4 regions of the Mesorhizobium sp. M7A.F.Ce.TU.012.03.2.1 genome follow, and region 1 is predicted to be linked to each of the others. Evidence: predicted binding sites of a transcription regulator. Region 1 holds the regulator's gene; each other region holds the start of a gene.
The links. The regulator PhoB, encoded in region 1, activates phosphate uptake and scavenging genes when phosphate is short. The targets are predictions, from matches to a motif close to TGTCATNNANCTGTCAT.
Positions count from the first base shown of each region.

Region 2: the regulator PhoB is predicted to act here: its motif matches at 1,165-1,181, upstream of EJ079_RS08805 (alkaline phosphatase).
Region 3: the regulator PhoB is predicted to act here: its motif matches at 1,907-1,923, upstream of pstS (phosphate ABC transporter substrate-binding protein PstS).
Region 4: the regulator PhoB is predicted to act here: its motif matches at 1,699-1,715, upstream of EJ079_RS28810 (RNA degradosome polyphosphate kinase).

Region 1 is NZ_CP034779.1:2,523,854-2,527,070, forward strand. It holds gene pstA (phosphate ABC transporter permease PstA) at 1-35, shown strand, start outside; gene pstB (phosphate ABC transporter ATP-binding protein PstB) at 53-877, shown strand; gene phoU (phosphate signaling complex protein PhoU) at 904-1,611, shown strand; gene phoB (phosphate regulon transcriptional regulator PhoB) at 1,628-2,317, shown strand; gene EJ079_RS12195 (ROK family protein) at 2,334-3,217, opposite strand, start outside.
Region 2 is NZ_CP034779.1:1,800,243-1,803,459, forward strand. It holds gene EJ079_RS08800 (MFS transporter) at 1-991, shown strand, start outside; gene EJ079_RS08805 (alkaline phosphatase) at 1,253-2,827, shown strand; gene EJ079_RS08810 (hypothetical protein) at 2,919-3,200, opposite strand.
Region 3 is NZ_CP034779.1:6,399,421-6,402,637, reverse strand. It holds gene EJ079_RS31735 (Na/Pi symporter) at 1-620, opposite strand, end outside; gene pstS (phosphate ABC transporter substrate-binding protein PstS) at 697-1,845, opposite strand; gene EJ079_RS31725 (anhydro-N-acetylmuramic acid kinase) at 2,058-3,173, opposite strand.
Region 4 is NZ_CP034779.1:5,795,977-5,799,193, forward strand. It holds gene EJ079_RS28810 (RNA degradosome polyphosphate kinase) at 1-1,532, opposite strand, end outside; gene EJ079_RS28815 (zinc-finger domain-containing protein) at 1,779-2,024, shown strand; gene EJ079_RS28820 (FAD-dependent monooxygenase) at 2,044-3,217, shown strand, end outside.

The DNA.
Region 1 (3,217 bases):
TCGTGCTTCGGCGTCGGTTCGAGCGGCGCTGGTAGAAAAAAGGCATTTTGGTATGAACATCATGACCGAACAGTCCCTTGAAAACGCAGTGGGCGATAAGATGAACGCCAAGTCGAACGAAGTGATCAAAATGCGCGGCGACAAGGTCGGCGTGTTCTATGGCGAGAAGCAGGCGCTGTTCGATGTCAATCTCGACGTCCGCCTGAATCAGGTGACGGCGCTGATCGGCCCCTCCGGCTGCGGCAAGTCGACCTTCCTGCGTTGCCTCAACCGCATGAACGACACCATCGATTCCGCGCGGGTAACCGGCAAGATAACGCTCGACGAAGAAGACATCTACGACAAGAACATCGATGTCGTCGAACTCAGGGCGCGCGTCGGCATGGTGTTTCAGAAACCCAATCCGTTCCCCAAGTCGATCTACGAGAACGTCGCCTATGGCCCGCGCATCCACGGATTGGCCAAGCGCAAGGCCGACATGGATCAGATCGTCGAGTCGAGCCTGAAGAAGGCGGCAATCTGGAACGAGGTGAAGGACCGTTTGCAGGAACCTGGCACGGGTCTTTCCGGTGGCCAGCAGCAGCGTCTGTGCATTGCACGCGCCATCGCCGTGTCGCCCGAGGTGATCCTGATGGACGAGCCGTGTTCGGCGCTCGATCCGATCGCCACTGCTCGCGTCGAGGAACTGATCGACGAACTGCGCCAGAACTATACGATCGTCATCGTCACCCATTCGATGCAGCAGGCAGCGCGCGTGTCGCAGCGCACCGCGATGTTCCATCTAGGCTATCTGGTCGAGGAGGGCGCCACCGACAAGATGTTCACCACCCCCGACGACAAACGCACCCAGGACTACATCACCGGCCGGTTCGGCTGAGCTCAGGCATATGAGGGACGAAGATCATGGGTGAACATACCGTTGCATCTTTCGATGAGGATCTGGAGCAGATCAGCCAGCTGATCCGCGACATGGGCGATCTCGCCCGCTCGATGGTCAGTGGCTCGACCAAGGCTTTGCTCAATTCGGACAATGCGCTGGCGCAGCGCGTGGTTTCCGACGATGCCATCATGGATGCCCGCCAGCGCGAGCTGGACGATCGCGCCATCACGCTGATCGCCAAGCGCCAGCCAATGGCCAACGATCTGCGTGCGGTGGTCGGTTCGATCCGCATGGCCGGCGACCTCGAGCGCATCGGCGACCTTGCCAAGAACATCGCCAAGCGCGTCGGCACTGTCGGGCTGAGCGTCACGCCGCACGATCTTTCGCATTCGATCGACGCGATGGCGCAGCTGGTGCTGATCCAGGTGCAGGGGGTCGTCGACGAGTATGCCGCCGCTGACGCGGCAGCGCTTGCCACGCTCAGAAACAATGATGAACGCATCGACGTCAAATACACCTCGGTGTTCCGCGAGCTGCTGACCTACATGATGGAAGATCCCCGCAACATCACGGCGTGCACGCACCTGTTGTTTTGCGCCAAGAACCTCGAGCGGATCGGCGACCACGTGACCAACATCGCCGAAAATGCCTACTATGTTTTGACCGGCACGCAGCTGCCAGCCAATCGTCCGAAGCAGGACGAGACGGCAATGTCCGCGCCAGCGGCATAACAGGGGTGACCAGCCGATGATCGCACCACGCATCATGGTGGTGGAGGATGAGGAGCCGCTAGGCGTGCTGCTCCGCTACAATCTTGAATCCGAAGGTTACCAGGTCGAGGTGGTGACGCGCGGCGATGAGGCCGAAATCCGGCTGCAGGAGAACGTTCCCGATCTTCTGGTGCTCGACTGGATGGTGCCTGCGGTTTCGGGCATCGAACTCTGCCGGCGCCTGCGAATGCGTCCCGAGACCGAGCGGCTGCCGATCATCATGCTGACCGCGCGAGGCGAGGAAAGCGACCGCGTGCGCGGCCTGTCGACCGGCGCCGACGACTATCTGGTCAAGCCCTTCTCGACGCCAGAGTTCATGGCCAGGGTCAAGGCGCTGCTGCGCCGGGCCAAGCCGGAAGTGCTGTCCAGCGTGCTAAAGGTCGGCGATATCGTGCTCGATCGCGAGTCGCACCGTGTCTATCGCAAGAAGAGCGAGATCCGGCTTGGGCCGACGGAATTCCGCCTGCTCGAATTCATGATGCGCCATCCAGGCCGCGTGTTCTCGCGCAGCCAGCTGCTCGACAATGTCTGGGGCGAGACGATCTACATCGACGAGCGCACGGTCGACGTGCATGTCGGCCGGCTGCGCAAGGCGGTCAACAATGGCCGTATGCCTGATGTCATCCGCACGATCCGTGGGGCCGGATACGCCATCCGAGAGGACTGAACTCCCTCGTTTGAACTCACGCCACGTTCTTGCCGCCGAAACCGGATCTCGCCTGCACGCCCGGCGCAAAAATCTCCTGATCGACGAAGATCAGCGCCCGCATGGCGCAGCCCTCGCGGATCAGCGGCAGTTCGTTCGGCTCGGTGTCGAAGGAAATCGATTTGGAATGCTGGCCGCCGGCGGTCTGGGCAATCGCTTGCCGCAATGCCGGCTCGATCAGGTCGAAGGCGGCGGCGCTGACACCGACCATGGCGACCGGCGCCGGATCGATCAGCGCGAACAGGCTGCCGAGGCCGTAGCCGAGCGCTTCGCCGGCCTTGCGATAGGCTTCCCGTTCGGGTCCGTCACCTTCGCGGGCCGCGGCAGCCAGGGCGCGCATGTCGGCGTCGCTGACATCGGCAACGGGTTCTGCATCCTCGCCCATCTGCCTGGCGTTGCGCCAGATGGCGTAATTGCCCGCATAGGCTTCGACGCAGCCGCGCCGTCCGCAGCGACATAGCGCGCCGTTCGGCCGATGGATCATGTGGCCGAATTCGCCGCCCGAAGAATGGGTGCCGGTGAACAATTCGCCCTTCAGCACCAGTCCCATGCCGATGCCGTGCGACAAAAGGATAGCGATGAAATCGTCGCGGTAACGATCGGGGTCGCGCCAGCGCAGCGCCACCGCCATCATGTTGCAGTCGTTCTCCATTATGGCAGGGATGCCGAACTGGTCTTCGAATATGTCAGCGAAGGCGATGTCGGTGTGCGGCGTGATCGGCGACCACAGCATGGCGCGGGCACGGGTGTCGGTGATGCCCTGGATGGCCAGCGCGATGCGGGCGATGCTGCGCACGTCCAGGTCGGGATCTGCCAGGCGGCGCCGCACGATGGCCGTGCATTCCCCGATCAGCGACTCGC
Region 2 (3,217 bases), 720 kb from region 1:
GCTGATGACCAAGCCGTGGCATCTGTTCATCACCTGGGGCGTGTTCTCGGGCATTGGTTCCGGTGCTGTCGCCAGCGTGCTCGGCGCGACCATCGTCAACCGGTGGTTCAAGACCAATCGCGGGCTTGTCATGGGATTGATGTCGGCCTCCAGCGCCTCGGGCATGCTGGTGTTCCTGCCGCTGATCGCCGCGCTGGCCCAGTCGGGCGGCTGGCAGCCGGTTGTCATTGCGGTCGCGATCGCGACCGCTGCCCTGATACCGCTGGTCTGGCTGCTGGTGCCGGAGCGGCCGGCATCGATCGGCATGGTGCGCTACGGCGCCGAGGCTGACGACGTGCCGCCCACTCCGCCTGCGTCACAGGGCAATTTTCTGGCGCATACGTTCTCGACGCTGCGCCGTGCCGCCGGCACGCGGGTGTTCTGGTATCTGTTCGCCACCTTCTTCGTCTGCGGCTTCACCACCAACGGGCTGGTCGGCACGCATCTTATCGCGTTCTGTGGCGACATGGGCATCGGCGAAGTGCAGGCCGCCGGCCTGCTGTCGATGATGGGCATTTTCGACCTGATCGGCACGACGTTGTCGGGCTGGCTCACCGATCGCTTCGATCCGCGCAAGCTGCTCGGCCTCTATTATGGCATTCGTGGCCTGTCGCTGATCTATCTGCCCTATTCTGGCTTCTCGGCGACCAGCCTGATCATCTTCGCTGTGCTCTACGGCCTCGACTGGATCGCCACCGTGCCGCCGACGCTGCGGCTCGCCAACGAGGCGTTCGGCGATCGCAGCGGGCCGATCGTGTTCGGCTGGATCGTCGCCGGGCACCAGATCGGTGCGGCCGCTGCCGCCGCCTTTGGCGGCACCATGCGCGAGCTGCAGGGCAATTACGAACTGGCGTTCCTGATCGCCGGCATGACGGCAATCGCCGCCGCCTGTATCTCGCTGCTGATCAACACCAGCAAGCCGGCGTTCGATCCGGAGCCGCAAGCGGCTTAGGCGCGACGCTAATCTCCCCCTCGAGGGGGAGATGGCCGCGAAGCGGCCAGAGGGGGTCGGTCCGACTGGGCTCGGCCTCTTGCGATAGAAGGAGGTTAGCGCTCCACGCGCGGCGACCCCCTCTGTCGCCTCTGGCGACATCTCCCCCTCGAGGGGGAGATTACCCTGTTCATTGTTATCAAAACTTCATCATCCCGAGATGCGCCTGAAACATTGACGCTGGATTTTGGTGGCACCGTTCAAGCCATCCAGGAGACAGCCGTGAACAAGCTTTCGATGACCCGCCGCGCTTTTGTCACTTCCGCCGGCGCCGTTGGCCTGGCCGGCGTTTCGGGTCTGGCGCTGCCCTACTACTCGCGCGCCAATCAGCGGCCTTCCTTCACCCATGGCGTCCAGTCGGGAGATGTCGACGCCACCAGCGGCGTGGTGTGGACGCGCACCGACCGACCGTCGCGCGTCATGTTCGAGGTGTCGTCGACGGAGAATTTCGCCAGTGCGACCCGCCTGGCGCCGCTCGATACGTCGCCGGCCAGCGATTACACGGTCAAGCGGCTGCTCACCGACCTCGCTTCCGATCAGGATATCTTCTACCGCATGACATCGGCCGATCTCGCCGACATCAACGCCGTTTCGGAGCCGATCACCGGCCGTTTCAGGACGGCGCCAGCCTCGAAGCGCGACATCCGCTTTGCCTGGTCGGGCGACACCGCCGGCCAGGGCTGGGGCATCGACGAGACCGGCATGAAGACCTACGCCACGATCGGCAAGCACACGCCTGACTTCTTCCTGCATTCGGGCGATACCATCTATGCCGACGGCGCCATGAAGGACGAGGTCGACCTGCCCGGCGGCGGCAAGTGGAAGAACGTCGTGCTGATCGACGGCAAGCGCAAGGTCGCCGAGACGCTGGACGAGTACCGGGACCAGTGGAAATACAACATGATGGACAGGAACGTGCTCGGCCTGAGCGCCATCTGCCCGACCTTCTACCAGTGGGACGACCATGAAGTGCTGAACAACTGGTCGGATTCGAAGGACCTCAGCGCCGACAACCGCTACACGGAAAAATCCATCCACGTGCTGGCGGCCCGCGCGGCGCGGGCTTTCCACGAGATGACGACGATCCGCTACGAACCGTCCGAGCCCGGCCGCGTCTATCGCAAGATCGCTTATGGGCCGCTGCTCGACGTGTTCTTCCTCGACATGCGCTCCTATCGCGGCCCCAATGGTCCCGACATGCAGGATGAGATGACGCCGCAGTCGCGCATGCTCGGCGAGCAGCAGACGAAATGGCTGAAGCGCGAACTGGCGAATTCGAAGGCGACCTGGAAAATCATCGCCGCCGACATGCCGCTCGGCCTCGTCGTCTGGGACGACGGCACCAAGAAGGTTGGCGCCGAAGCGGTCAGCAATGGCGACAATGGCTTGCCAAAAGGGCGCGAGCTCGAGATCGCCGACCTGCTGCGCTTCATAAAGAATGCCGGCATCAGCAACACCGTCTGGCTGACCGCAGATGTGCATTACACGGCCGCGCATTATTACAACCCGGACAAGGCGCAGTTCCAGGAGTTCAATCCGTTCTGGGAATTCGTCTCGGGTCCGATCCATGCCGGCACGTTCGGTCCCAACGATTTCGACATGACGTTCGGTCCGGAGCTGAAATTCATCAAGGCGCCGACCGCCGAACAGGGACAGAACCTGCCGCCCTCGGCCGGGCTGCAATTCTTCGGGCTCGTCGATATTTCAGGCGCCAGCGAGCAGATGACGGTGCGGCTGATGGATCGCGACGACAACGAACTCTACAAGGTGACGCTCGACCCGGTGCGGTCGGCGTAAGCGAGCTTCTCAACCCTCCCCCTTGTGGGGAAGGTCGGCGGCGGCTTCGCAAAGCGAAGCTGGCGAGACGGGGCGGGGGGTGAAGCGCTGACTAGTCCGGGTAGCAGACCATGGGGATATTCGGCCAGACGGCGCTGTCGCAGTTGGCGGCGTCCTGGCGCTGCTTGAAGGAGGCGCTGACCGGGCCGGTCACCATCGGGTCGACGCCGTCTGGTGCGTCGGCGAAAATCTGCTCGGCCGACTGTGCCTCTGACGGCAAGGCAGGCCGTGATTCCTTCATCGTCGCGGCTGACTGTGCGGCGTTGGCCGCCAGCAGGACGGCGAAGGCTACAGACGCGATGAGCGGCCAGAATCGGTTGAGTTTATCGGTCATGACGTTTGAACTGCCCG
Region 3 (3,217 bases), 2.9 Mb from region 1:
CCCATGACGATGCCGATCGTCGCCGAGGACGAGTGGATCATCGCGGTCACGCCGGCGGCGATGAACACGCATTTGAAAAGGTTGAGGTAGGAGTCGGCCGTCAGCGTCTGCAGCAGCGCCATGACTTCCGGCAGGTTGCGAAGCGGACGCAGGCCGCCGGTCATCAAATTGAGGCCGTAGAAGATCAGAGCGAAACCCATGCAGGCGAGCGCTATGTTCTTCACCTTTTCGCTTTTGGCGAAGCAGTAGACCAGCGAGAACACGCCGGCCAGGATCAATCCGAGCGGACCGAGCGGCAGGGCGATGAGCCCGTTGCCGAGCGTGGTGCCGATGTTGGCGCCCATGATCACGCTGATCGCCGGCCGCAGGGCGATGACACCGGCATTGACCAGCCCGACGACCATGACGCTCATCGCCGTCGACGACTGGATGACGCCCGTGATCAGCGTTCCCGCCAGCACGCCTTTGACCGGCGTACCGGCTGCCTTGGCGAGAAAGTCGCGCATCCGGTTGACCGACAGCGCCTGGATGCCGTTTGCCATGAAATCCAGACCGAGCATGAAGATGCCCAAGCCGCCGATCACCGGCACGAGGATGTCCTTGAAGATATCTATGTCCATTTCAGGCAGTCCCCAACAAGTCGCCACGACGACGCGGTATGAAGTTCAGTTGCTGCGCAAGGCAGCTTCGTTCGGGTCAGTTTGCGACCGGCAATTGCCTTGCCCAATACTGTTCGATCTGGCCAATGAGCGCTTTCGGCAGCGGCACATAGCCGAGTGCGGTGGCGTCGCCGGCACCTTGCGCGAAGGCGAGCCGGAAAAGATCATGCACGCGGCGATAGCGATGTTCCGAACGCCCCGCGACCTGGACAACGGCGAACACCGCCGTGCTGATCGGGTACGCACCATCTCCGCTGCGATTGGTGAGGGAGGCGAAGAAGTCGGTCGTTTCCCCCCAGGCGACGGAGGTGGCCGCTGCTTGCACGCCCTGCGGGTCCGGTTTGACGAACTTGCCGGATTTGTTCTGGACCGCTGCGAAGGGAAGGCCGGCGCGAAGAACCTGGCCGTATTCGGCGTAGGCAATCGCCCCCTTGCTCGCAGCCACGGCACGAAGAAGCGCTTGCGTACCTTCCGCGCCTGTCCCGAGCGGCCAGTCGATCAGAGTGTCGGCTCCAAGCTTCGTCTTCCAGTCTTCGCTTGTCGATGACAGAAACTCGGTGAAGACATAGGTTGAGCCCGAACCGTCCTGCCGGTGGATGACGCTGATGGCGAGATCGGGAAGGGCTATGTCGGGATTGAGCACCCTTATCGCAGGATCGGACCAGGACTTTATCTTGCCCAGATAGATGTCGGCGATCACCGGGCCGGAGAGGTGCAGACCTTGCTCCGGCAGGCCATCGAGATTGGCGACCACCGCGATCCCGCCCATGACGATCGGAAATTGCTGCTGGCCGTTCCTGGCGAGATCATCAGCCTGCACGGGAACATCCGTGGCGGCGAAATCCAGTTCGGGCTGCGCAAGCCGCATCAGGCCGGCAAGGGATCCGACCGGTTCATAATCGACGGTCCAGTCCAGCGTGAAGAAGTCGCCGCCGTCGGCGCGTGCAGCCTTGTATGTCGTTGCCCACTTGCCGATGATCGGCGCGGCCAGTGTCGACCCCGCACCGCGAATGGGCTCAGCCCGCGCAGCGGATCCGATCATGGCCCCGATGATTGCAAGGGCGAGCGCAGCTGCCGCCCCCGAAACCGTCGGCCGTGCACCGCGCAATAAGGCTAAACCTGCTGACAACATAAATTGAATCCCAACTATACTGCCGCCGCTATGCAGGCGCGCATCGATGGCCATACGCCTGCGAAATGAGGCGTCAGCTGAAAACAAGATCGCTGTTGTCTTGTATTAATTCTTCTTAACGGTTGGATGACAGTGGGTCCCGGCGGAAAAGCTTTTCGACTATTCCGAAGACCTTTCGACTGCAAAACCTGAGCAAAAAGCCGCATCGCCTGAAAGTCGGCCGGGCGGGAAAGGTCATCCCATCCCGTTCCGGGATGGAAGAGGCTCTAACCGGCGAGTTTTCCGCCCTGCATCGGCCGCGGTGCGCCGGTCGTGCTCGGAAAGCTGATCGGCAGGCCGCGCAGCACGCGCACCGCGAGGAACGCAAAACACTCCGCCTCGACCGCGTCGCCGCTCCAGCCGAGGCTCTCGGCCTGCACCACTTCGACGCCGGCACGGCTGGTCAGCATCGCCATCATGGTCGGGTTGTGGCGGCCGCCGCCGCTGACCACCAGTTTTTTCGGACGGCTTGGTAAGAGGTCGAGTGCCTTGCCGACGGCTCCAGCGGTAAAGGCGGTCAGCAGTGCCGCGCCATCCTCCGCATCCAGCCCGTCCGCCATGGCGGCGCCGAAGTCGAAACGGTCCAGCGATTTGGGATAGGGCTTGGTGAGATAGGGGTGCTGCAGCAGCTTGGCCAGCCGCGCCTCGTCCACCTTGCCCGCACCGCCGAGCGCGCCGTCGCGGTCCATCTCGCCGAGCCCCTTCGACTTGATGAAATCGTTCAGCGGCGCGTTGGCGGGGCCGGTGTCGAAGGCAACGACATTGTCGGCGCCATCCCACCAGGTGATGTTGGCGACGCCGCCGAGATTGAGTACGGCCACCTCGCCATTGGCGCCGGCGCCGCGCATCAACGCCGTGTGATAGACCGCGGCCAGCGGCGCGCCTTGCCCCCCGGCGCGCATGTCGGCCGAGCGGAAATCGTAAGCGACCTTGGTACCCAATATGGCATGCATCAGCTCACCATCGCCGAGTTGCCTTGTCTGGCCCAGCCGTCCAACCTGCGGCGCGCGATGCAGAACGGTCTGGCCGTGAAAACCGACGACGCCGATATCGGCCATCGTCATGCCATAGCCTTCGACCAATTCCTTGACGGCTGCTGACTGGGCACGCGTCAGGGCTTCCTCCGCGGTGCGGAAGATCGCCGGCTCCGGCCCGTCAAAGTTCCACGCCCGCGCCTCCGTCAGCGTCTCTTCCAGCAGGGAGCGGATCGACGGAGGATAGGGCATCAGCCGATAGGTGCCGAAATCCTCGATACGTTCGCCGTCGGTCTTGATCAGCGCGACGTCGATGTTGCCGTCCAGCACCGTGCCGGTCATCAGGCCGACGGCCCAGATTGGTTCCATAATCGTTTCCTTGTTGAGCATAATCTTTCCGAAACCGTTTCCCA
Region 4 (3,217 bases), 3.3 Mb from region 1:
GGCTCGGCATAGCCGGTAATGAAATTGAAGAGCTGGGCGACATCGCGGGCAATCGTCGGATCGGTGGTGAAGAAGGACAGGTCGGTGTAGATGCGCGCCGTTACCGGATGGTAGTTGCCGGTGCCGAGGTGCACGTAGTTGCGCAGCTTGCCGTCCTCGCGCCGAACCACCAGCGACATTTTCGAATGGGTTTTCAGCTCGAGAAAGCCGAACACGACCTGCACGCCGGCACGCTCCAGATCGCGCGCCCAGCGAATGTTGGCTTCTTCGTCGAAACGCGCCTTGAGCTCGACCAGCGCGGTGACCGACTTGCCGGCCTCGGCCGCGTCGACCAGCGCACGCACGATCGGGCTGTCATTGGAGGTGCGGTAAAGCGTCTGCTTGATCGCCACCACTTCCGGATCGGCCATCGCCTGGCGCAGGAACTGCACCACGACGTCAAACGATTCGTAAGGGTGATGGACGACGATGTCCTTCTCGCGGATGGCGGCGAAACAATCGCCGCCATGCTCGCGGATACGCTCGGGAAAACGCGGATTGTAGGGCATGAATTTCAGGTCGTCGCGAGGGACGGCGACGATCTCGGAAATCTGGCTGAGCGCCAGCGGCCCGGTGAGCACGCTGATGCGGCTCGACGACACGCCAAGCTCGCCTGCCACGAAGTCGCGCAATTCGCCAGGCATCAGCCTGTCGAATTCGATGCGGATCACCGAACCGCGCCGCCGCCGCTTCAGCGCCGTTTCGAACAGGCGCACGAGGTCCTCGGACTCCTCCTCGACCTCGATATCGCTGTCGCGAATGATGCGAAACGTGCCGGAGCCCTTGACCTCATAGCCGGGGAAGAGCTTGCCGATATAGAGGCCGACCGCCTCTTCCAGCGGGATGAAGCGGACATGATGCTTGCGGTCCGGCAGGCGGATGAAGCGCTTCAGCGCCACCGGCAGGCGCAGCAGCGCGCTCATCTCCTCACCATTCTTGCGATGGCGCAATTGCAGCGCCATCGAGAAGCCGAGATTGGGAATGAACGGGAACGGGTGCGCCGGATCGATCGACAGCGGGGTGAGCACCGGGAAAACCTGTTCCTGGAAATGGTCTTCCAGCCAGATTTTCTCGTCCTTGGTCAGCGCATCGCGGGTGATGCTCTCGATGCCTTCCTTGTTGAGCAGCACGGTAAGCGCCGAAAGGCTCTTCTGCTGGTCTTCCTGCAGCCGCTCGACCTCACGCAGCAGCTGTTCGAGCTGCTGTTCGGGGGTGCGGCCGTCAGGGCTCTTCAGCGTAATGCCTTCTCGTACCTGGCCGGCAAGACCGGCAACACGGACCATGAAGAACTCGTCGAGATTGGCGGCCGAGATCGACAGGAAGCGGACGCGCTCCAGCAGCGGATGATTGAGGTTCAGCGACTCCTCGAGGACGCGCCGGTTGAACTGCAGCCAGGAAAACTCGCGGTTGACAAACCGGTCCGGATTGCCGCCCTCCGGGCGAGCCACCTCGACATCCACGAATTCGTTCTGCACCGGCTTCAGTTCGTTCATGATTCCCGCTCTTCCACACCGTCAGCCAGCTAAAGCGCCGCACGTCATTCAGGAGGCGCAAAGGACGCTCTGCCACTCCAAGGCGACGCATGGTCCTTGCCGAAAACCGGTGTCGGTCTTCGGGGCCATGCGTTAACCGGCTTAACTTATCCTCTGACAGGCTTTTGCGACAGTTTCATTTCATCGAACTTGCAAAGAGCCCTGATATGATCCAGATGCAGACGAGACTGCGTTAAGGAGACGACGATGGCAGGCGGTTCCATTCCCCATTTTCAGAACGATGCGGGCTATCAGGCAATCGACATCGGCGTGAAGGAATTCATGTGCACGGGCGCCAATCCGCCTTTCGACCACCCGCATGTGTTTCTGGACATGGGCGACGACAACGAAAAAGTCTGCCCCTATTGCTCGACGCTCTACCGCTATTCTCCGAAGCTGAAGGCAACGGAAACGCTGCCGGCCGGCTGCATCTACATAGAACAGGCCGCCTGAGTCTTTCGCGGCCAGCCCGATGAACGACACGCGCTCCCGGCAAGTCGTCATCGCCGGGGCGGGAGTCGCCGGGCTAACCGCAGCGCTGGCTTTCGCCGAACGCGGCTACCCTGTGAAAGTGTTCGAACAGGTGCAGCGCCTGGAAGCGGCAGGCGCCGGCATCCAGCTTTCTCCCAACGCGACACGCATCCTTCGCCAGCTTGGTGTGCTCGACAAGCTGCTGCCGGCAACGGTGCGGCCGGAAGCGGTGGTCCTGAAGGACGCCGCGACGTTGCGCGAACTGGCGCGGGTGCCGTTGGGGCAAGCCGCCGAAACGCGCTGGCAGGCGCCCTATCTCGTCGCTCACAGGGCTGATCTGCAGAGCGCGCTGATGGCACGGGTTTCCGAGATACCGGATATCCATCTTACCACCGGCGCCCGCGTCAGCAGCGCTGCCACCGGCCCCCATGGCATCACCGCGACGGCCGAGATCGACGGCAAAACCATCAAGGCTGAGGGCTTCCTGCTGATCGGAGCCGATGGTGTCTGGTCGTCGGTGCGCGCACTTGTCGATTCGGCCAAAAAGGCGGCCTTGCCGACAAGCCATTTTTCCGGCGAGCTGGCCTGGCGCGCGACCATTGCCGCCGAAAGCGCTGCCGGACAAGCCTTTGCCGCGATCGGTGTAACCAATTGCGTCACCACCTTCCTGCATCCCGGCTTCCATATGGTGGCCTATCCCGTCAGCAAGGGTGCGGCCTTCAATCTCGCGGCCTTCACCAGGGGCGACCGCATTGCCGAGGGCTGGTCCGGCAACGCCGACGCCGGGATCCTGACCCGAGCCCTGCGCGGCACCGCGGCAGAACTTGCCCGTCTGGTCGAGCAGGCCGGCCCGTGGACCGCATGGCCGATCCACACTGTTGACCCGCAACAGCCCTGGACAACACCGAACGGCATTGCGCTGATCGGCGACGCCGCGCATGCGATGACCCCATTCGCTGCGCAAGGTGCGGCGATGGCGATCGAGGATGCGGCGACGCTTGCCGACATCATCGCCGACTTCCCTGCCGACCCCCTGGCCGCACTTGCCGTCTGGGAGCAGTCTCGGCGGCCGCGTGTCGCGCAGGTCGCCCGACGCGGCGCTGTCAACCGGCTGGCCTGGCATGCCTCGGGTCCAGTGGCGATTGCGCGCAATGTGTTCCTGAAGGTGCGCTCGT